One region of the Pontibacillus yanchengensis genome, then DNA from elsewhere that is predicted to be linked to it. Evidence: riboswitches for the same ligand, from Rfam matches in the RefSeq annotation. Region 1 holds a riboswitch; the other holds the start of a gene.
What was found. Region 1 has a riboswitch for FMN ahead of GLW08_RS20685 (ECF transporter S component). Riboswitches for the same ligand answer to the same signal wherever they lie in the genome.

Region 2: it holds a riboswitch for FMN, as region 1 does, so the genes downstream of both, ribD (bifunctional diaminohydroxyphosphoribosylaminopyrimidine deaminase/5-amino-6-(5-phosphoribosylamino)uracil reductase RibD) here and GLW08_RS20685 (ECF transporter S component) in region 1, are expected to answer to the same signal.

What each region holds. Positions count from the first base shown of each region.
Region 1 is NZ_WMEU01000013.1:52,429-57,049, reverse strand. Features, by position in the region: gene GLW08_RS20695 (SH3 domain-containing protein) at 231-590, shown strand; gene GLW08_RS20690 (M20/M25/M40 family metallo-hydrolase) at 874-1,932, shown strand; FMN riboswitch at 2,021-2,173, shown strand; gene GLW08_RS20685 (ECF transporter S component) at 2,350-2,928, shown strand; gene GLW08_RS20680 (hypothetical protein) at 3,578-3,913, shown strand; gene GLW08_RS20675 (GNAT family N-acetyltransferase) at 3,929-4,621, shown strand, end outside.
Region 2 is NZ_WMEU01000004.1:325,595-330,215, forward strand. Features, by position in the region: gene GLW08_RS14090 (phytoene desaturase family protein) at 1-79, opposite strand, end outside; gene GLW08_RS14095 (OsmC family protein) at 238-690, shown strand; gene GLW08_RS14100 (CBO0543 family protein) at 980-1,543, opposite strand; gene GLW08_RS14105 (helix-turn-helix domain-containing protein) at 1,773-2,303, shown strand; FMN riboswitch at 2,436-2,582, shown strand; gene ribD (bifunctional diaminohydroxyphosphoribosylaminopyrimidine deaminase/5-amino-6-(5-phosphoribosylamino)uracil reductase RibD) at 2,738-3,835, shown strand; gene ribE (riboflavin synthase) at 3,840-4,496, shown strand; gene GLW08_RS14120 (bifunctional 3,4-dihydroxy-2-butanone-4-phosphate synthase/GTP cyclohydrolase II) at 4,521-4,621, shown strand, end outside.

The sequences.
Region 1 (4,621 bases):
TATTAGTCTTTAATAGATGCTGTAATGATTTATTAGCAAACAAAGATAAACAAATGAATGTATTTGCTTTTGTTAATTTGTTACATTTATGTGTGTATTGTTATAGTTTTCTAAAGATATGTTTGTTTTTAATCTTAATGCTACAATTACCCGTTAGAATTAGGTAGAATAGGTTTGCCGTTACAAATGGGATAAATGAATTAGCTTGTAATGGAAAAGGGGTATCAATCATGATTTTTGAGGTTATAAAAGAGCATCAAAGCAGCCAACAAGAACCTATACAGCTAAAAATAGGGGATCGTGTTTCGTTTAGTGATCGCTTGAGTGGACCTGAAGGGTGGGAACGTTGGATTTATTGCTATATTGAAGAGACAAACCTCGAGGGATGGGTACCAGAGCAAATTATATATAAATATAAAGAAAACCAAGGCGTGTTAATGAGAGATTATGTCGCGAAAGAATTAAATGTGAAAGTCGGAGATAAATTTCAGTTAATAGAAGAATTAAATGGGTGGATAAGAGGACGATTGATATCATCAAGCGAAGAAGGCTGGCTGCCGAAGGATCATATCGAACCAAGCAGAGAATAAAACGTGCATGTAACCTAGGAACTGTGGGTTACATGTTTTTTATTGTCTAGATAAGATGTACGTTCGATTCAATGTTGGTGCGTTATATAGATGCTGCATAATAACGCTCCTTTTAATTGAGCAACATTATATATATAGTCACATTCATTCTAATTTTATTTTCCCCTTTTGATTAAGTTTCCAAACTTTAACAAAAATCTACATATAAACCATGATTCTTGGTGATTCATAATTGAAATTGGTAAGATTATATAGAGATACATACTAAGGAGGAACTTGACTAATGGAAAATACACAAAAAGATTTTTTATTTGAATTATTAACAACAGCATCTCCATCAAGTATGGAGATGGGCATCCAGAAGAAATGGATGGAATACATTAAACCGTTTGCTGATGAGATTCGTACTGATAATGCTGGTAATGTTATTGGTGTACTTAATCCAGATGCCGACTTTAAAATTTTATTGGCTGGACATTGTGATGAAATTGCTCTAGTCATTAATCGCATTGATGACCATGGTTTTCTTCACTTTGATAAAATGGGGGGCATTAACCCTAAAGCTGCAGTAGGTATGAAAGTTACTGTGCTTGGACAAGGTCGCTCGATTACTGGTGTAGTTGGAGTCAATGCTCAACACCATGGTGGTCTAAAAGGTGACTTTGGGTTAGATGATTTATTTATTGATTGTGGAGCGAAGTCAAAAGAAGAAATAGAAAAATTTGTGCAAATTGGGGATTTAGCTGTCTATAAACGAGAGCCAGAACTATTAATGGATCGCTATATTTCTGGTAGGGGATTAGACAATCGAACAGGAGCATTTATCGTGGCGGAAGTATTACGTCGCCTATCTGAAAAAAATATTAATATAGGTGTCTATGCGGCTAGTACTGTGAATGAGGAAACGAACATGGGTGGAGCTTATTTTGCAGCAGCTGGCTTAGAACCTTCAATGGCAATTGCAGTAGATGTTACCTTCGCTACGGATTATCCACATGTGAATAAAAATAAATATGGGGATGTCCGCTTAGACCATGGACCTGTGTTGGCAAAAGGAGCTCCAATCAATCTGAAAATCAATCGATTATTGGAAAACGCTGCACGTTCTCTAGATATGAACGTACAATATGAATTAACGCCACGGATGACAGGGACAGACGCAGACAAAATGCGCTTAACTGGACGTGGTGTTCCTGTTAGTTTAGTATCTCTACCTTTACGTTACATGCACTCTCCTGTGGAAACAGCTAGTGTTCAAGATATGGAGGAAGAAATTGACTTACTAGTGCAAATGATCAGTGGCATGACAGGAAAGGAAAGTTTAAATCCATTGGAAGACTAATACACACTATTTATGGCAATTAAAACATTTTGCTGTTCAAATTGATTCTTTTTGATTATAATGAGAATAGTATTCAACTAAATAACGATTCCATCTTCGGGGCAGGGTGAAATTCCCGACCGACGGTGAGGAACCCACTTGGTGTTCTAAGTCCGTGACCCGGGAGGCCTTTTTTGGCCGAGCGGTGGACCTGGTGAGAATCCGGGACCGACAGTTACAGTCTGGATGGGAGAAGATGTAGAGCGAAAAGTAGGTATTTTTATACCTTTATTTGCCTATGGTCTTTTTTAACGAACCCTGAAGTCAATGAAACATGGCTTGAGGGTTTTTTTGATGGACTTTAATCAAATAGGTACTGTTCGCTCACCTTCATCTGGGATGTGAATCGGTAGAAAGAGATGAAGGAGGAGATCGATGATGCAACCAAGCAAAGGGCGCTCATCAAAGCTTTTGAAGCTCATTACGTTATCGTTAATGAGCACAATTTCACTGTTACTAATGCTACTAGATTTTCCTTTACCACTTTTACCTGGATTTCTTAAGGTAGATTTAAGTGATGTGCCAGCATTATTTGCTGCACTATTATTCTCTCCAATCGCTGGTGTGATTGTGGAGGGAATTAAGAATCTATTACATTTTATACTTGGAAGTGGCGACCCTATAGGAGCATCTGCAAACTTCTTTGCAGGGCTGATGTTAGTTTTACCTGTATCTATGATTTATCACAGATATAAGAGTGTAAAAAGTGTCGTATCTGGTCTAGTGACAGGAACAATCGTAATGGCTGTTGGAATGTCTGTATTAAATTACTTTGTAATTCTACCTGCATATTCATGGATGATGGGTTTTGAACTTGAAGGAACTAAACTAGGCTACATCACAGCGGGGATTATTCCGTTTAATGTGATCAAAGGAATCCTCGTCGGTATTTTATTTGTACCACTGTTTGTGAAGCTGAAGCCTTGGTTTGAACAAAAGCGAGTAAATGTAACGTAATGAATCACTTAATAAAAAGTAGATAGAGCCTGTGGCATTGTGCCGCAGGCTTTTCTTATGCGTAAAGAAAGTATAAGTTCATTCGCTTACAGGTCTCGTTCCAGCGCTTACTCCTTTTTGGTTTTAAGCAAATCCTATCCCTCCCGAAACGTAACAAGAACAGGGGAGCGCTAAAACGGTGAAGTAAAACACCTTAGTAATATCGTAAACATAAAAACTCTGATCGCCATTTTTGGTGATTAGGGTTTTTTAAGGGAAATTACTCTATTTAAGGATGTTTGTATTTGATAAACTAATAACCAATATTTGTTATTAGTTGAGTTTATCAATCTTGAAAAAATGATAACTTTAATAAAAGTAGTATATTACATTTTTGCGATAGCAGTATTAGTGTTGGCGTTGAATTTTGAAGGTAAATATGTATCTTATTTACTTCTCCCTATGATAGCGTTATTTTTAACCCAAGGTTATCTACAACGGAAAGTAAAAGAGAGAGAAAATAGTTGATTATGCTCTGTAGCAAAATGCAACATGACCAGGCTTTGGTCAAGGCGCATGAGCCTTTCCATTGTCTATATTTATCATTGAGAAGATAAGTTTAAAATTATAAAAAGGTAAAGAAAAGGCGAACAAGTGAGGGGGAGTGTTTATGCACTATGAAGAAAAAATAGTTGCCTATGCTGAAATGTTCAATCAAAAAAAGGATTATGTACAGTGCCATCACATTAGTCGAGAGATGCTATTAGAGGGGGAGCATCGGGATGTCGCGAAGTGTTTGGCTACATTATCGGCTTTGTTGGAGCAGGCTGAGAAGGAAAAGTGGGCTGGGTATCAAAAATTATATAGTAAGTTGATGTTGCAATTGAATCAAGTGGAGGGATTTCCTTTTGATCGACCGAGCCTTATTCGTCAGTTGCAAACATTTGATGAGCAAGTGAAACAGAGTGTGGAGGTCCCTACTATTACCCTTTATAAGACAATGTAATGGGAAGTGTTTAAAATGAGAGCTATGGATAAAATTAAAGTCATAGAAGCTGATGCATACCTAACGATTGAGGATACAAATGTTCTGTCCACAGATGAAATGATGCAGTTGGTCAAGCATGAATTATCCGAGAAACTCCTTAACCAATATAAAAATATAACCGTTCTGGTACATAGCAATTTTCCAGAACAGGTAGAGCAATCTTTAATACAAAGAGGGTTCTATTTCCATGATGAAACTCTCTTTGTACAGAAGAAATTACAGAACGAAGAAATAACTTTCGATTCAGCAATAACTTTGTCATCATTACACCATGTATCCTTAGATACCTTTAAAGAAACTTGGCTAGAAGTAATGTCTGGTTCTCTTAATGCACCTTCTTCTTTACATATGAATGAGCAAATGATGGGTGTTAAAAAAGAGTTGGGGGAGGCATATAAGCATTCTTGTCTTCTTGCATATGAGCAAGAAAAGATAATTGGGATTGTTATGCCTCATATTGAGCCTGGAACAATGAATGAAGGGAGATTGTTTTATTTTGGGCTCATTCCATCTGAGAGAGGAAAAGGCAAGAGTCGAAAACTACATCAAAGAGCATTGGGAATATTGCAACAAGACTTTCAAGCCAGGTATTATATTGGAGCGACTAGTGTTCATAATAAGCCTATGGTTAATACATTTATTTGGAATGGATGCGAAATAATGGAA
Region 2 (4,621 bases), on a different contig from region 1:
ACCCTTTTTTTGCTAATAGAGCAGCTGCGCTAAGCCCACCAAACCCTGCTCCAACAACAACCATGTCATACGTAGTCATGTCATCACCTTTTAGCTTTTAGTACTTCCATTATAATCTGTAAACGAACGAACATGTGGCATGGATGTTCCGTTGATGTGCTAAGGTAAGAGAGAGTGAAATTTTTTTGTATTATAAGTTTATATTAGATATGATGGCGATAACGAGGAGGTGCTACAATGGCGAAGCACAATTTTCATTTAACCGCAAAATGGCCTGGGGGACGAAATTCCGTAGGTTCTATTGAAGCAGGTCAATTAAATACAGAGATATCTATTCCACCTGAAATGGACGGTCCTGGCGTAGGGACCAATCCTGATGAGATGCTGCTCGGAGCGGCGTCGACATGCTATATTATTACACTTGGTGCAATGATTGAACGCGCAGAATTACCATTGTACAAGATGGGGATGACCTCAGAAGGAATCGTAGATGTAACAAATGGTGTCATTACGTACGAGGAAATCATTCATCGTCCTTCAGTGTTATTAAAAGAGGACGCTACAGATGAACAAATTGAAAAGCTCGAACAGCTGATTGAAAAAGCAGAATCCAATTGTATGATCTCAAGGGCGGTTAAAGGCAATGTTACCATTTCTCTTGAAGCACATATTGAAGTGTTAGAGAGTTAGAGGTCTGATAGTTTTCGCAAGTAGTTCAATTTTGGAGTGCAAAGAATCGTTGGTACTCTTTAATTGAACTACTTTTTATGTAATGAGCTTTATCTCCTATAAATTCAGGGGAAGTTCTGAGAGGAAGGAGGTTCGATTAAAACCGGCTGCATCACACAGCAACATCGAACTGACCTACGTCCTGTAGGCTCGCCTTACGCAGCAATATCGAACAAACCCACGTCCTCTGTGTGCAACAGCTCATACGTCGCTATCAGGGCGCTTGCGCTTTAGTTCTATTCCTATCCTTCTAGGGTGCACGAGAGTTACTGTTATATTCAATGCGCTCTAGCAAATGGACAAATGCCTTTGTAGCTACACCAATCGCATAATAGATAGGAATCGAATAGTAGCTGTTCCACGTAAGTAATTCATATGCCCCAATCCATCGAAATAAACCGCCTCCAATGTACGTATTAAACAAGGAAACAAGTACGTTTCCTATCAAAAATAACTTCCAACTTCTGCAGTACTGAAACAAAAGCATATAGACAATAGGAAGAAGAGTGAAATTGGCGGGGTCAAAGACCTCTCTCTCCAGTGGTGTGAGCGTATAAGGATAGGTCCAAAATAGATACGAAGCTCCTACTTCATCTAAGAAAAATGACACCAACATGACAAATAAACCCACAATCCAAAGATTGAAAGCTATTGAACGTTCGAATAATTTCCACCAAATAAACCATGGGAAAATAAGGGAGAATAATAAAAACCACCATTGGGGAGTAAAAACAACTTCCTCCTTCCAATATTGTAATTGGGTGGATGAAGAGATTTCTTGTAATTCATGAAGTTTTTGTATGTAGTAGTTCATTGGTTGTCGCCTTCTTTGTATTTTGATTACTTCTTAGTTTAAGTCTGAACGCATTTATATATTCATTATGAAACGGCTGATAAGGAGTAGGATTGTGGCTCAAAGCTACGTTTACGAGCGATGCAAAAGTGTACTATTTTAATAGATGGTAGGTAATGATGTATTCTTTTTGCATATTATTAAAATCCGTATTAGACAAAGAAATAATCATCTTAAAAAGGTGGTAATCATGACAAAACGAGATTGGTTAATCAATATTAGAAATAGCAAACAAATGACTCAACAAGAGGTAGCATATACTGCTTTTATTGATAGAGCTTATTATGCACAAATTGAGTCAGGTGCTCGTAATCCTAGTGGTGATGTAACTAAAAGAATTGGAGATGTGCTAGGGTTTCATTATACGAATTTTGAAAGAGACGAAAACTCTTTTACTGTTTCTCTTCGAAACTCACCGATGACATTAGCTCATTGTGATTTGGATTTGAGATATACTTGGGTTTTTAACCCGATAATGCACCAAGAGTTAAGTGATTTAATTGGAAAAAGGGATACGGATATTTTGAATAATGACGGGTCATTAGCTCTTATGAAACTAAAACGAGATATATTAGAACAGAAAATAGGTATAAGAAGAAAAATAACGTACCCTAATCCAACAGGAACTATTTCTTACGATGTGTACGGACAACCTTTATTAAACGAAAAAGGAATCATGATTGGTGTGACAACAGCAGCAACTGAATTAGTGAATTCCTGATATATATGAACGAAAGGAACCGACTCAATTTAATTCAGTGGGTTTTATTTATATCTTAGTCAAACTTTGGAGGAGCTGAATCAATTGCGATATTGTCGCAAATCAGATATATTATGAATAACAACAAAATAATGTTTCCTTCGGGGTGGGGTGCAATTCCCAACCGGCGGTGATCAAGTGAGATACTTGTAAGCCCGCGACCTGCAAAGTGTATACTTTGTGGCTGATTTGGTGTGAGACCAGAGCCGACGGTAAAAGTCCGGATGGGAGAAGGAATAGGAGTAGAGTCGTATGCAGAGTGGTGCAAGCATCACTTTGACAAAATTCTGTACGTCTGTCTTATTGTAGATGACTTGCTTTATCTAACCCTGGGGAACGTGTATCTTCCTCAGGGTTTTTTGTCTTCATAATAAAATAGAAAGGAGGGCGTAAACGTGAACCAAGACCAACAGTATATGCAACTTGCTATTCAAATGGCTCAAACGACAACAGGCCAAACCACACCAAATCCACATGTAGGTGCTGTTGTTGTGAAGGACGGTGAAGTGCTAGGCATGGGAGCTCATTTGAAGGCTGGTGGGCCACATGCGGAAGTCCATGCACTTCAAATGGCTGGGGAACGTGCTGCAGGTGCTACTATCTATGTGACCCTTGAGCCATGTAGTCACTACGGGAAAACTCCACCTTGCGCAGAGCTCATCGTCCAGTCTGGTATTCAACGTGTCGTTGTGGCAACGCTTGATCCCAATCCCCAGGTTGCTGGGAGAGGGGTAAGACGGATACGAGAAGCTGGAATTGAAGTTGAGATTGGGGTTCTAGAAAAAGAAGCAGATGAATTGAATCAGGTTTTTTATCACTGGATTGCCAATAAAACGCCGTATGTAACATTGAAAACGGCGATGTCCTTGGATGGTAAAATTGCTACCACAACTGGGGAAAGCCAATGGATTACCGGAACGGAAGCAAGAGAGGATGTACATCAGTATAGACACACACATGATGGTATTTTGGTTGGTGTGAATACAGTCATTCATGACGGGCCAAAACTAACGACAAGGCTTCCTCATGGTGGGAAGAATCCAGTTCGTATTGTACTTGATACACATTTACGTACTCCTATCGACACACCTCTCATTCAGTCCCCCGAAGCACCAACATGGATTGTGACAGGGAGTGATGTAGAACAGGATCAAATCAATCACTTCCGCCAGTATGGCCATGTTGAGGTTGTGAAGCTTTCCAGCTCGAATATTTCCATTGAAGAAGTATTACGTGTATTAGGAGAAAAAGGAATTACGTCCTTATTTGTGGAGGGTGGAGCCCAGGTAAATGACGCATTTGTTCGTGCAGGTGCCGTGAACCAAGTTATTCAGTATATCGCACCAAAGTTAATCGGTGGTAAAACAGCTCCAACCCCAATTACGGGTGAAGGAATTGCTAAACTAAGTGAAGCAATTTCTTTGAAAATAGAGGGAGTAATCCAACTAGGTCAAGATATAAAGATTGTTGCGAAGCCAGTAGAACAGGAGTGATCCGATGTTTACAGGTATTATTGAAGAGATCGGAAACGTAAAACGAATAAAACCAGGCCAGGAATCGATGGAATTAGTAGTAGGGGCGTCGGAAATATTAGAAGATGTTCAACTCGGAGATAGCATTTCCGTCAATGGCGTATGCTTAACGGTAACGCATTTTACGGACCAAGAAGCAAGTTTTGATGTTATGCCGGAAACCTTTCGAGCGACCAACTTGCACGAGCTTACGACAGGTAGTGGTGTGAATCTAGAGCGTGCCATGCAAGCGGGTGGCCGTTTTGGTGGACACATGGTTTCCGGTCACGCTGATGGAGTTGGAATCATTACAAGCAAAAAGCCAACGTCGAATGCAGTGTATTATGAAATTGAGCTAGATGCTGAATTAATGGATTACTTCGTATATAAAGGTTCTGTCGCTGTCGATGGCACGAGCTTGACGGTGTTTGGCGTCGGAGAAAATTCGATTACCATTTCGCTGATTCCTCATACGATGGAGCACACTTCTCTTGGAGAAAAGAAAGCTGGAGATCGCGTGAATATTGAAATCGATATGCTTGGAAAATATGTAGTGAACTTTTTAACAAAGCAAATGAAGGAAGGCTCTACGTCCCAATCATCAATAACAGCCTCCTTCTTAGAAGAGAATGGTTTTAAGTAACTAAAAGGTAATGGAGTGATAGGCATGTTCGATACGATTAAGGAAGCATTAGATGATTTGAAAAAAGGAAGAATGGTAATCGTCTGTGATGACGAGGACCGTGAAAATGAAGGAGATTTAATTGC